Regions from separate parts of the Streptomyces sp. NPDC008092 genome, predicted to be linked through region 2. Evidence: predicted binding sites of a transcription regulator. Region 2 holds the regulator's gene; the other holds the start of a gene.
The links. The regulator HspR, encoded in region 2, represses chaperone genes until heat shock. The targets are predictions, from matches to a motif close to TTGAGNNNNNNNNNCTCAA.
Positions count from the first base shown of each region.

Region 1: a site for HspR is predicted at 1,755-1,773, ahead of dnaK (molecular chaperone DnaK). Genes of this name have one in related genera too.

Region 1 covers NZ_JBIBHY010000001.1:733,515-740,377, forward strand. The annotation lists gene ACFZB3_RS02975 (hypothetical protein) at 1-1,187, shown strand, start outside; gene ACFZB3_RS02980 (OsmC family peroxiredoxin) at 1,255-1,680, shown strand; gene dnaK (molecular chaperone DnaK) at 1,820-3,667, shown strand; gene narJ (nitrate reductase molybdenum cofactor assembly chaperone) at 3,722-4,207, opposite strand; gene ACFZB3_RS02995 (4Fe-4S dicluster domain-containing protein) at 4,207-5,700, opposite strand; gene ACFZB3_RS03000 (molybdopterin-dependent oxidoreductase) at 5,700-6,863, opposite strand, start outside.
Region 2 covers NZ_JBIBHY010000008.1:354,614-361,476, forward strand. The annotation lists gene ACFZB3_RS27120 (substrate-binding domain-containing protein) at 1-114, opposite strand, end outside; gene ACFZB3_RS27125 (PA14 domain-containing protein) at 408-2,375, shown strand; gene ACFZB3_RS27130 (heat shock protein transcriptional repressor HspR) at 2,434-2,880, opposite strand; gene dnaJ (molecular chaperone DnaJ) at 2,886-4,061, opposite strand; gene grpE (nucleotide exchange factor GrpE) at 4,107-4,763, opposite strand; gene dnaK (molecular chaperone DnaK) at 4,760-6,595, opposite strand; gene ACFZB3_RS27150 (MraY family glycosyltransferase) at 6,690-6,863, opposite strand, start outside.

The sequences.
Region 1 (6,863 bases), on a different contig from region 2:
CGACCATGTCCGGCCCGCCCACCCCGCGGCGCCCCTGGGAAAAGGCGCTGAGCTGGTTCGTCTCCTCCTACCCGCTGCTCGGCGGCATCGCGGCCGGCATCAGACTGGTCGCCGACGCCGAACTGGCCCGCGCCCACGACATCGCCGTCGCCGCGGTCAATCCCGAGGCCGGCGAGATCTACGTCAACCCGCTGCGGACCATGGACGACGAGGAGTGGCGGTTCGTCCTCGCCCACGAGATGCTGCACGCCGCCCTGCGCCACGGTGACCGCCTCGGCGGCCGCGACCCCTACCTCTTCAACATCGCCTGCGACTACGTCATCAACGGCTGGCTGGTCGCGATGCGCGTCGGCACCATGCCCGAAGGGCTGCTGTACGACCCGGAGCTGAAGGACCTGTCGGCGGAGGAGGTGTACGACCGGATCGCCGGCGACCTCAGAAGGATGCGGCGCCTGGCCACCCTGCGCGGCAAGGGGCGCGGTGACGTGCTGGGCGCGCCGCTCGGGCCGCCCGGCGCGTACGTCGACCTCGACGAGTTCTACCGGCGCGGACTGTGCCAGGGGCTCGACCTGCACCGGACACAGGACCGGGGCCTGCTGCCTGGCGGCCTGGTCGAGGAGATCCGCGCACTCAGCCACCCACCGCTTCCGTGGGACGCCCGGCTCGCCCGCTGGTTCGACGAGTTCGTGCCGCGCCCGGAGGCCGTACGGTCCTACGCCCGCCCCTCGCGCCGGCAGTCGTCCACCCCGGACATCCCGCGCGCCGGCCGGTACTTCCCGCCCGAGGAGGTCGCCCGGTGCACCTTCGGGGTGGTCCTCGACACCTCCGGCTCCATGGACCGCACCCTGCTCGGCAAGGCGCTCGGCGCGATCGCCTCCTATGCCGAGGCCCGCGACGTACCGGCCGCGCGCGTCGTCTTCTGCGACGCGGCTCCGCACGACGCCGGTTATCTCCCGACCACCGAGATCGCCGGCCGGGTCCGGGTGCACGGCCGCGGCGGGACCGTCCTGCAGCCCGGCATCGACCTGCTCCAGCGCGCCGACGACTTCCCGCCCGCCGCGCCGGTCCTGGTGATCACCGACGGCTGGTGCGACGTCCTGCGGGTCCGCCGCGAGCACGCCTATCTGATCCCGGACGGACGTCGCCTGCCGTTCACCCCCCGTGGGCCGGTCTTCCGGGTGCGGTGAGCCCCGATGTGATCGGATGGGGGCGAGCGAACCGGTTCATTCGCCTTCATCGCCGAAAGGAACAACCGTGGCTACCACGCGCACCGCACACACCGTCTGGGAAGGCAGCCTGACCGAGGGGAACGGTGTCATCACCTTCGACTCCTCCGGTATCGGCGAGCAGCCCGTCACGTGGGCCTCGCGCTCCCAGGAGGCGAACGGCAGGACCAGCCCCGAGGAGCTGATCGCGGCCGCCCACTCCAGCTGCTTCTCCATGGCGCTGTCGCACGCCCTCACCGGTGCCGGCACCCCGCCCACCAAGCTGGTCACCAACGCCGACGTCACCTTCCAGCCGGGCACCGGCATCACCGGCATCCACCTGACCGTCGAGGGCACCGTCCCCGGCCTGGACCAGGACGGCTTCGTCGCCGCCGCCGAGGACGCCAAGAAGAACTGCCCGGTCAGCCAGGCCCTGACCGGCACCACCATCACCCTGGACGCCAAGCTCGCCTGAGCGCCCTGTCCGCCGCGCTGCCGCGCCCCTCTTCCCGGAGGGGCGCGGCAGCGTCGTTTACGGCGCACCCGGCATTGACAACAGCCCGCTCAAGTTTTGAGCTGGAGTCGGGGAAGCGCCCGGGCGGAAGGGGACGGACATGGCACGTGCGGTCGGTATCGACCTCGGTACGACGAACTCGGTGGTGGCCCTGCTGGAGGGCGGTGAGCCCACCGTCGTCGCCAATGCCGAGGGGGCACGCACCACCCCGTCGGTCGTGGCCTTCGCGAAGAACGGCGACGTGCTGGTCGGCGAGGTCGCCAAGCGGCAGGCGGTGACCAACGTCGACCGCACCGCGCGCTCCGTCAAGCGGCACATGGGCGACGCGGCCTGGCGGTTCCCGGAGAGCGGGAGCGTCGACGGCACCCGGTTCCGGGCCCAGGAGCTCTCGGCGCGGGTCCTGCAGAAGCTCAAGCGGGACACCGAGGCCTACCTCGGCGAGGACGTCACCGACGCGGTGATCACCGTACCCGCGTACTTCGACGACGCCCAGCGGCAGGCCACCAAGGAGGCCGGCGAGATCGCCGGCCTGAAGGTGCTGCGGATCATCAACGAGCCGACCGCCGCCGCGCTCGCCTACGGCCTGGACCGGGGCGAGGAGCAGACCGTCCTCGTCTTCGACCTCGGGGGCGGCACCTTCGACGTGTCGCTCCTGGAGATCGGCGACGGGGTGATCGAGGTCAAGGCCACCAACGGCGACACGCACCTGGGCGGCGACGACTGGGACCAGCGGGTCGTCGAGCATCTCGTGAAGCGGTTCAAGGGGCAGTACGGCGTCGACCTCGGCAACGACAAGATGGCCGTGCAGCGGCTGCGCGAGGGCGCCGAGAAGGCCAAGATCGAGCTGTCGTCGTCGACGGAGACCTCGGTCAACCTGCCGTACATCACCGCCTCCGCGGAGGGGCCGCTGCATCTGGAGGAGAAGCTGACGCGGGCCCAGTTCCAGGAGCTCACCGCCGACCTGCTGGACCGCTGCAAGAAACCCTTCCACCAGGCCGTCAAGGACGCGGGCGTGCAGGTCTCGGCGATCGACCACGTCATCCTGGTCGGCGGCTCGACCCGGATGCCCGCCGTCACCGACCTGGTCCGCGAACTCACCGGCAAGGACCCGCACAAGGGCGTCAACCCGGACGAGGTGGTCGCGGTCGGCGCCGCCCTCCAGGCGGGCGTCATCCGCGGCGACGTGAAGGACGTGCTGCTGCTCGACGTCACCCCGCTGTCCCTGGGCATCGAGACCAAGGGCGGCATCATGACCAGGCTCATCGAGCGCAACACCACGATCCCGACCCGGCGTTCGGAGATCTTCACGACCGCGGCCGACAACCAGCCCTCGGTGGGCATCCAGGTCTACCAGGGCGAACGCGAGATCGCCGCGTACAACAAGAAGCTGGGCGTCTTCGACCTCACCGGCCTGCCGCCCGCACCGCGCGGGGTGCCCCAGATCGAGGTGGCCTTCGACATCGACGCGAACGGGATCATGCACGTCTCGGCGAAGGACCTGGCGACCGGCCGCGAGCAGAAGATGACCGTGACCGGCGGCTCCGCCCTCCCCAAGGACGACATCGACCGCATGATGCGGGAGGCCGAGCAGTACGCCGAGGAGGACCGCAGGCGCCGCGAGGCCGCGGAGACCCGCAACCAGGCCGAGCAACTCGTCTACCAGACCGAGAAGTTCCTCCGGGAGAACGAGGAGCGGGTGCCGGCCGGCACGAAGGCCGACGTGGCGGCGGCGATCACCGAGCTCAAGGCGCTGCTGGAACGGGACGCCGACACCGGTGAGCTGCGGCAGGGGGTGGAGAAACTGGCGAGCGTGAGCCAGCAGATGGGGCAGGCCATGTACGCCGCTGCCGCCGGCGGCGCGGCCGGGGAACAGCAGGCGCCCGAGGCCGAGGAGGAGGGTGTGGTGGACGCCGAGATCGTGGACGACCAGCGGGGCGCGGCCGGTTGAGGCACCGCCGGGTCCCGCCGCGGTGACCGGCCGCCGTCGCGGCGGGAGGAACGGCTAGCTGCCGGGCGTGGCCGGCAGGGTGGCACAGACCGCGTCCAGGACGCACGCGTACGGGGTGCCGAATTCGGTCAGCCTGCAGCGGAGCCGCGACAGGCAGTCGCGGTGCTCGGTGAGCAGGCCGGTGTTGCCGGTACGGGCCGTGAACTCCAGGACGGCGGGGAGGAAGTCCGGCAGCTCCTCGCCGGTGAACTCCATGCCGTACGCCTTGTAGATGTCCTGGAACCGGGCCAGGGACATGTCCCGGCGCCGGGTGTCGCCGTCCCGCCACCAGCTGAGGTAGAGGCTCTGCGGGTTCTTGAAGTCGAAGACCTGCACGTAGTGCGCGGCCAGCTCCTGCGGTGGGGTCACCGTCGCATGGTCGGTGAACTCCCGCAGTTGCGGGGCGGCTTCGCGCAGCAGCGGCAGCCGGGCGACGAAGTCGTCGTCCGGGTAGGTGAGACAGAGCGCCGCCGCCTGGTAGAACACCGCGTCCGAGGGCATCAGTCCTCCTTCGCCTCGTCGGGAGTGCCGGCGGTCTGCCGTCCGCGCAGACCGTGGAGGTTCCGCACCGACACCACTGGGAGCAGTTTCCGCCCCGGGGCCCGGCCGGAGGGGCCGTCGCCGCCCATGCCGGGGCCGCCGTGGAAGTCCAGGCTGCAGCCGTCGGGCAGCGCGGACTCCTCCAGACGGCGGGCGTCACCGGCGGCCGCCGACGGGATCACGTACCGGTCCTCGTACCTGGCGACCGCCAGCAACCGGTACATCGCCTCGATCTCCTCCGGCCGCATCCCGACCGCGGAGCCGACCGCCGGGTCCGGCTCCTCACCCAGGTCGAGCGCCCGCATGTGGGAGCGCATCGCCGCGAGCTTCTCCAGACAGGCGCGGACCGGGGCGGGGTCGCCCGCGCTGAACAGCTCTGCCAGGTAGGCGAGCGGGATGCGCAGGGTGTCGATCGCGGCGAACAGGTTGCCGGCGTCCTCGCCGTCGTGACCGGTCTCGGAGAGCGCGTCCACGACGGGGGACAGCGGCGGGATGTACCAGACCATGGGCAGCGTGCGGTACTCCGGGTGCAGGGGCAACGCCACCCGGTACCTGCTGATCAGCGCGTGGACCGGGGAACGGCGGGCCGCCTCCGTCCAGTCGTCCGGGATGCCCGCCGCCGCGCAGGCCCGCAGCACGGCAGGGTCCTCCGGGTCGAGGAGGACGCCCAACTGGGCCTCGTACAGCGCCTTCTCGTCCTCGGTCTCGGCCGCCGCCCTCACCTTGTCGGCGTCGTAGAGGACCACCCCGAGGTAGCGCAGCCGGCCCACGCAGGTCTCCGAACAGACCGTCGGCAGGCCGGCCTCGATCCGCGGACGGCACAGGTCGCACTTCTCGGCCTTGCCGGTGGCGTGGTTGAAGTAGACCTTCTTGTACGGGCATCCGGTCACGCACATCCGCCGCCCCCGGCACCGGTCCTGGTCGACCAGCACGATGCCGTCCTCGGCCCGCTTGTGCATCGCCCCGGACGGACAGGAGGCCACGCACGACGGGTTGAGGCAGTGCTCGCAGATGCGGGGGAGGTAGAACATGAAGGTCTGCTCGAACTCGGACCTCACCTTGTCCGAGGCGTGTCGGCGGGTGCGCTCGACCATCGGGTCCAGGTCGCCGTGGGCGGGCGCGCCGGTCGGGCCGCCGTCCGTCCAGTGCCTGTAGTAGTCCTCGGTCTCCGGGAGCCCGCGGCCGGCGAAGATCCCGGCGGACCTGCGCAGCCGGCCGCCCGCCCTCAGCCGGAGCGCGCCGCGCCGGTTCAGCTGCCAGCCGCCGCGCCACCTCTCCTGGTCCTCGTAGCGGCGCGGATAACCCGGGCCGGGGCGGGTCTCGACGTTGTTGAACCAGACGTGCTCCGTGCCGCGCCGGTCGGTCCACGCCTCCTTGCAGGCGACCGAACAGCTGTGGCAGCCGATGCACTTGTCGAGGTTCATGACCATCGCGATCTGGGCCATCGGGCGCATCAGTGCTCGACCTCCTGGGCGCGGCGCCGGACGACCGTCACCTCGTCGCGGTGGTTGACCGTCGGGCCCGGCCGGCCGCAGGACCAGGACAGCCGGGCCTGACCGCCGACCAGGTGCGAGGGCTTGAGGACCAGCGGGGTGAGCGGGTCGTGGGCGCCGCCGCGCACGCCGGTGGTCTCCGTCCCCGGGACGGCCGCCGCGTGCTCGGTGGCGCGGTGCAGGTGGACGGTCCCGGCCGGCATCCGGTGCGAGACGGCCGCGCGGGCCACCACCACGCCGTCGCGGTCCACCGCCTCGACCGGGTCGCCGTCCCCGACCCCGATCGCGTCCGCGTCCTGCGGGGACAGCCAGATGTTCCGGCCGCCCCGGGAGAGCGCGAGCAGGAACAGGTCGTCCGGGCCGCCGGAGTGGATCGACCACATGTCGTGCGGGGTGAGACGGCGGACCGTCATCTCGCGCTGCCCGTCCGGGCCGAGGCGCGGTTCGCCGGACAGCCGGCCCATGTCCAGCGGCGGCCGGTAGACGGGCAGCGCCTCGCCGAGCTCGCGGATCCAGTCGTGGTCGAGGTAGAAGTGCCGGCGGCCGGTGGGTGTGTGCCGGGGCGTCAGCTGCTCGGCACCGAGCGCGGACGCCGTGTACCCGCGGCCGCCGGATGCAGCGCCGGATGCAGCGCCGGATGCAGCGCCGGATGCAGTGCCGGATGCAGTGCCGGACGCAGCGCCGGACGCAGTGCCGGGCGCGCTGCCGGGCCGACTGCCGGACGCGCTGCCGGTGCGCTCCGGCGAGGTGGTCGCCGGGACCGGGGCGGACCGTGGGCCGGCGGAGGTGATCCGCCTGTCCCTCGGCCGCGCGACCTCTTGACCGGGCTCAGGGGCGATGCCGTTCGCGGGCACGCCCCGTCGCTCCGCCGGTGGGCCGAGCGCCGCGAACCTGGCGCCGACCGCCGGGTAGTCCCGCTCGACCACGACCAGGTTCGGCATGGTCCGGCCGGGCACCGGCTCGCACTCCCCGCGCCTCCAGTCCCGCACCACCCCGCCGGGCTGGGCGGTCCCGCCCGGGGTGTCGTACCGCAGCGGCTCGGCCACCAGGTCCCGGCGCACCCCGAGATGGCGCACGGCCAGCTCGCTCAGCCGCTCCGCGAGCGCCTTGAAGACCTCGAAGCC
Region 2 (6,863 bases):
GTTGCCCTTCGTCGGGCTCGCGGACGTCGACGATCCTGTCGCGTTGAGCACGCCGCAGCCGGCAAGCGAAAGGGTCATCGTGGACGCGGCCACAAACATGGCTATACGACGCATACGGGGGCTCACTTCAGGTGCGTTCCGGACGTGGGCTGCTTTGCGACCCAGATGTCTGAAAAGCCAACGCGTACGCCACACCCGGCGTCAAGCGGAATCACTTAACGAGTGCGCAACACCACGCTCCGCTGCTCCTGTGAAGGCGGAGCGGAACCCCCTCCAAACACTCTTTACGGACCCTCCATCCAAAGGGAGTTCATGGGTAGGCAAAGATCAGTACAACCAACGCGGTTCCTCACGAGTCGACATCCGGAACGACCATGCCCGTCGTGCGGATACGACCAGAGGATCGAATGAACCCAGCCAGAAGCGCCGCGGCCACCACCGTGGTGCTAGCCACCGCCGGCACCCTGCTCGGCGGCGCCGTCGTGACCGCGTCGGCGGCCACGACGTGCAACTCGCCGGTCTTCAAGCGCCAGCTGTTCGCGAACACCGCGTTCAAGGGCACCCCGAAGAAGACCGACTGCGACACCACGATCGACGAGAGCTGGAGCGGCGCTCCGGCGTCCGGACTGCCGAAGGACAACTTCGGCGTGCGCTGGACCGTCACCCGCGACTTCGGCTCCGGCGGACCCTTCGCCCTCGCCGCCTCCGGCCTCGACGGCATCCGGGTCTACCTCGACGGCGTCCGCAGGACCGACCTGTGGAAGAACACCACCAAGACAGTCAGCAAGACCGTCAACGTGACCGTCCCCAAGGGCAAGCACACCCTCCGCGTCGACTACGCCAACTTCACCGGCGCCGCCAAGGTCAAGTTCACGTACACGCCCCGCACTTCGGCCACCGTCGACAAGATCGCGCCGCTCACGCCGGCGGACCCGCTGGTGTCCTACGCCGGCGGATCCAACACGGCGAAGCTGAGCTGGACGAAGAACCAGGAGATGGACCTCGCGGGCTACCGCGTCTACCGGCGGCTGCGGGGCAGCACCGGCTGGACCCGGCTGACCGCCGCCACCGCGACCTCGTACACCGACGCACCGCCCGCGACCGGTGCCGTCTACTACTACGAGGTGCGCGCCTACGACAGGGCGGGCAACGAGTCCGCCGGCACCGCCGACCAGCCGGTCACCAGCATCACGCTGGCCGCGCCGGCCGGCCTCGGCTGGTCGGTCACGGACACCACGGCCACGGTGACCTGGCGGGCGGTGCCGGGCGCGGTGAAGTACCGGGTGGTGCGCACCGATCCGAGCGGCGTCGACACGGTCAAGGACGTCAACCGGATCTCCTTCAGCGACGACACGCTCGGCCGGAGCGCCGCCTACGAGTACAAGGTGGCCGCACTGGACGGCTCCGGCCATCTGTCGCCGTACAGCGACCCCGCGAGCGTCCACCGGCCGCCCGCCGCGCCCCGGGACCTCACGGCGACCGCGGACGTCGGTGCCGCGCTGCTGAGCTGGACGGTCGAGCCGGGGGACGGCCGGGAGCACGCCTTCCACGTCTACCGTTCGACGACCCTGCCCGTCAGCACCTCGGGCACGCCGGTGCCGTGCACCACGACCTACGCCGAACTCCCCGACGGGTCACGGCGGTACAGCTGCGGTGACTACTCGGCGGCGGAGGGCACCACCTACCACTACGTGGTGACGACGGAGGACCAGCTGACCTCCGTGTCCCTCCCCTCGGGGACGGCCACCGTCACCACCCTGGAGTCGGACAAGCCGCCGGCGCAGGTCACCGGTCTGACCGCGACGGCCACGGAGTACGGCATCGAGCTGGACTGGGACGACAACACCGAGCCCGACCTGAAGCGGTACGTCGTCTACCGGGGCACGGTCCTCGGCGAGGAGGGCGAGGAGCAGGTCTGCTCCGGCTCGGAGTGGGCGTACCTGCCGGCGGGCACCTCCCACTACCGGGACGTACGGCTGCCGGACGGCGACCACGCCTGCTACTGGGTGAACGCGATCGACAACGCGAACAACTCCAGCAGCTGGCTGGGGCCGGTGTCCGCGGTCGCCGTCGACGAGCTGGACCTGACCCCGTCGGTGGCGACCCCGGAGGGCTCCCCGCTCACCCTGACGGCGGACGCGACCGACTCGGGTGTCGTCCTGGGGTGGAACGCGGTCGGCCCGGCGACGGGCTACCAGGTCTACCGCTGGAACCCGGCCACGCAGACCTACGAGAAGCTGGCGACCACGACGGAGCGCACGTACGACGACACCACGGCCGCCCGCGGCACCACCCACTACTACTGGGTGACCGCGCTGTACGCCGACGGCACGGAGTCGGCACCGGGTGCGGACCAGGCGGTCCTGGAGCCGTGACCGGCATGCGAAAGGGCCCGGAGGCGCACGGCCTCCGGGCCCTTTCGTGCGGATGCTGCTAGTCCTTCGCCTTCTTCGGCCGCCACACCACCAGCGCGCTGGTCTGCTGGACCTCCTGGTACGGCACCAGGTCGCGGCGGTAGGACGCGTGGACGGCGGCCTCGCGCTGCTGCATCGCGGTCGCCGCACCGTCGACGGCCGCCTGGAGTTCGGCGACGCGCTGCTGGAGCGCTATGACCTGGTTCTCCAGTTCGATGATGCGCTTGATGCCGGCCAGGTTGATGCCCTCGTCCTGCGACAGCGCCTGCACCTGACGGAGCAGTTCGATGTCGCGGGCCGAGTAGCGGCGGCCGCGCCCGGCCGTGCGGTCGGGGGAGACCAGGCCGAGGCGGTCGTACTGGCGCAGCGTCTGCGGGTGCAGTCCGGAGAGCTGGGCCGCCACCGAGATGACGTAGACCGGGGTCTCCTCGGTCAGTTCATACGGATTGCGTCGACGGCCGTCCATCTCTGTCATGCTCCCTTCGCAGCCTCGAACAACTCGGCGCGCGGGTCCTCGCCCGCGGTCGCCTCGCGATACGCCTCCAGTGCGTCACGAGCATTCCCCGACAGGTCCTTCGGGACACTCACCTCGACGGTGACCAGGAGGTCGCCGCGGGTGCCGTCCTTGCGGACCGCGCCCTTGCCACGGGCGCGCATGGTGCGGCCGTTGGGCGTGCCCGGGGGCAGCTTCAGGGTGACCGGCGGCCCGCCCAGGGTCGGGACCCTGACCTCGCCACCGAGCGCCGCCTCGGTGAAGGTCACCGGGACGGTCACCGTGAGGTTGTCCTCCTTGCGGCCGAACACCGGGTGGGTGTCCACGTGCACCATGACGTACAGGTCGCCCGCGGGGCCGCCGCGTTCGCCCGGTGCGCCCTTGCCGCGCAGCCGGATGCGCTGGCCGTCGGTCACCCCGGCGGGGATGCGGACCTGCATGGTCCTCGACGACTTGGCGCGCCCGCTGCCCTTGCAGTCCAGGCAGGGGTGCTCCGCGATCAGGCCGCGGCCCTTGCAGTCCGGGCACGGGTCGGTGAGCGAGAAGCCGCCGCCGGACCCCCGCGCCACCTGGCCGGTGCCGACGCAGGTCGGGCACACCCGCGGGGTGCCGTTCTTGTCGCCGGTGCCCGAACAGGCCTTGCAGGGGGCCTGCGAGGACATCCGCAGCGGGACCGTGGCGCCCTCGATGGCCTCCGTGAAACTGAGCGTGACCTCGGACTCGATGTCCTGGCCGCGCCGCGGCTGGGTACGGCCGGCCGTGCCGCCGCCCCGGTTGAACAGGCCCCCCAGGACGTCACTGAAGCCGCCGCCGCCGAAGCCGCCGCCCCCGCCCTGGGCGTTGCCCCCGAAGAGGTCGCCCAGGTCGAAGTTGAAGTTGCCGCCGCCCGCGCCCGGCCCCGGGCGGAAGCCGCCGTTGCCGAAGAGGGCGCGTGCCTCGTCGTACTCCTTGCGCTTCTTGGGGTCGCCGAGTATGTCGTTCGCCTCGGAGATCTCCTTGAAGCGCTCCTCGGCCTTGGCGTTGCCCTTGTTGGCGTCCGGGTGGAACTCGCGCGCGAGCTTCCGGTACGCCTTCTTGATCTCGGCCTCGGTGGCGTCCTTGGGGACGCCGAGGACCTTGTAGTAGTCCTTCTCGATGAAGTCCTTGGTGCTCATCCCCGACGCGCCCCCTTTCCGGTGTTCCGCGTGTTACCTACGACTTCAGCCCTCCTCAGGGCCGTTGTCCTTCTCGTCCCCGGCCGCCGGGGCCTCTTCGGTCCCATCGGCCTTCACCGGCGTCGCCCCCGGCTGCGGTTCGGCGACCGCCACCCGCGCGGGGCGGATGGTGCGCTCGCCGATGCGATACCCGGGCTGCAGGATGGCCACGCACGTCGTCTCGGTGACGTCCGGCGCGTAGCTGTGCATCAGCGCCTCGTGGATCGTCGGGTCGAAGGGCTCGCCCTCCTTGCCGAACTGCTGCAGGCCCATCTTCGCCGCGACCGTCTCCAGCGACTCGGCCACCGACTTGAAACCGCCGACCAGTTCGCCGTGTTCCCGGGCGCGGCCGATGTCGTCGAGCACGGGCAGGAGTTCGGTCAGGAGGTTCGCGATGGCGATCTCCCGGACCGTGATCCGGTCCCGCTCCACCCGGCGGCGGTAGTTCTGGTACTCGGCCTGGAGGCGCTGGAGGTCCGTGGTGCGCTCGCCGAGCGCGGTGCGCACCTGGTCCAGCTGCGCCGTCAGACCGGCGAGCTGTGCGCTGGAGTCCCCGGCCGGGGCCGCCCCCTGTGCGGGAGCGGCCTTCGGCGCGGCGTCGTCGGGGGTGGCGCCGGAGGGGACGTCGGGCTTCTCCTCGAAGCCCGGGGTCTCCTCCGTCACGCGGCACCGTCCTTGCGCTCGTCGTCGACGATCTCGGCGTCCACCACGTCGTCGGCGGCGTCACCGGCAGGCGCGGCGCCGGCGGTGGCCCCGGAGGCCTGGGCGTCGGCGTACATGGCCTGGCCCAGCTTCTGGGAGACGGCGGCGACCTTCTCGGTGGCGGTGCGGATCTCCGCGGTGTCCTCGCCCTTGAGGTGCTCCTTGAGCTCCTCGACGGCGGCCTCGACCTCGGTCTTGATCTCGCCCGGGACCTTGTCCTCGTTGTCCTTGAGGAACTTCTCCGTCTGGTAGACGAGCTGCTCGCCCTGGTTGCGGGTCTCGGCGGCCTCGCGGCGGCGGTGGTCCTCCTCCGCGTACTGCTCGGCCTCCTGGCGCATCCGGTCGACCTCGTCCTTCGGCAGCGAGGAGCCGCCGGTGACGGTCATCTTCTGCTCCTTGCCCGTGCCCAGGTCCTTCGCGGTCACGTGCATGATGCCGTTGGCGTCGATGTCGAAGGCGACCTCGATCTGCGGGACACCGCGCGGGGCCGGCGGCAGACCGGTCAGCTCGAACATGCCGAGCTTCTTGTTGTACGCCGCGATCTCGCGCTCGCCCTGGTAGACCTGGATCTGGACGGAGGGCTGGTTGTCCTCGGCGGTGGTGAAGATCTCGGACCGCTTGGTCGGGATCGTCGTGTTCCGCTCGATGAGCTTGGTCATGATGCCGCCCTTGGTCTCGATACCGAGGGACAGCGGGGTCACGTCGAGGAGCAGGACGTCCTTGACCTCACCCTTGAGCACACCGGCCTGCAGGGCGGCGCCGATGGCGACGACCTCGTCCGGGTTGACGCCCTTGTTGGCGTCCTTGCCGCCGGTCAGCTCCTTGACGAGCTCGGCGACGGCGGGCATACGGGTGGAGCCGCCGACGAGGACGACGTGGTCGATCTCGCCGAGCTGGATGCCGGCGTCCTTGATGACGTTGTGGAACGGCGTCTTGCAGCGCTCCAGCAGGTCCGCGGTCAGCTGCTGGAACTGGGCGCGGGTGAGCTTCTCGTCGAGGTGCAGGGGGCCCTCGGCGGAGGCGGTGATGTACGGCAGGTTGATCGAGGTCTCGGTGGAGCTGGACAGCTCGATCTTGGCCTTCTCGGCGGCCTCGCGGAGGCGCTGCAGGGCCATCTTGTCCTTGCCGAGGTCCACGCCGTGGCCGGCCGCGAACTGCTTGACCAGGTAGTCGACGACGCGCTGGTCCCAGTCGTCACCACCGAGGTGGTTGTCGCCGTTGGTGGCCTTCACCTCGACGACGCCGTCGCCGATCTCCAGCAGGGACACGTCGAAGGTGCCGCCACCGAGGTCGAAGACGAGGATCGTCTGGTCGTCCTTGTCGAGGCCGTACGCGAGAGCCGCGGCGGTGGGCTCGTTGACGATGCGCAGGACGTTCAGACCGGCGATCTCGCCGGCCTCCTTCGTCGCCTGGCGCTCGGAGTCGTTGAAGTAGGCCGGGACGGTGATGACCGCGTCGGTCACCTTCTCGCCCAGGTAGGCCTCGGCATCCCGCTTGAGCTTCTGCAGGATGAACGCGGAGATCTGCTGGGGGTTGAAGTCCTTCCCGTCCAGCTGGATCTTCCAGTCGGTGCCCATGTGGCGCTTCACGGACCGGATCGTCCGGTCCACGTTGGTGACCGCCTGGCGCTTGGCGACCTCGCCGACGAGGACTTCGCCGTTCTTCGCGAAGGCGACGACGGACGGCGTGGTCCGGGCACCCTCGGCGTTGGTGATGACGGTGGGCTCGCCGCCTTCAAGAACGCTGACGACGGAGTTAGTCGTGCCCAGGTCGATGCCGACCGCACGTGCCATGGTGATTTCCTCCAGCTGACTTGAGTGGAACGGACTCAAGTGTGCATCAAGCCGCGCCCGGGGTCAACAGACCTGAGCGGAGCAGACTCAAGTCTTATCCGCTCCTTACACGCAAGTGGCCGCTGACCTGCGTCGGTACGGCGTTCCGGGGCCCGTACACCGGAACCCGAAGGAGTAGCAGCACGATGCTGAAGGTGACGCAGGCGACGCAGGTGGCGCCGGCCCGGGCGACCCAGCCACCGTGCACGAGCACCGCGACGAGCACCCC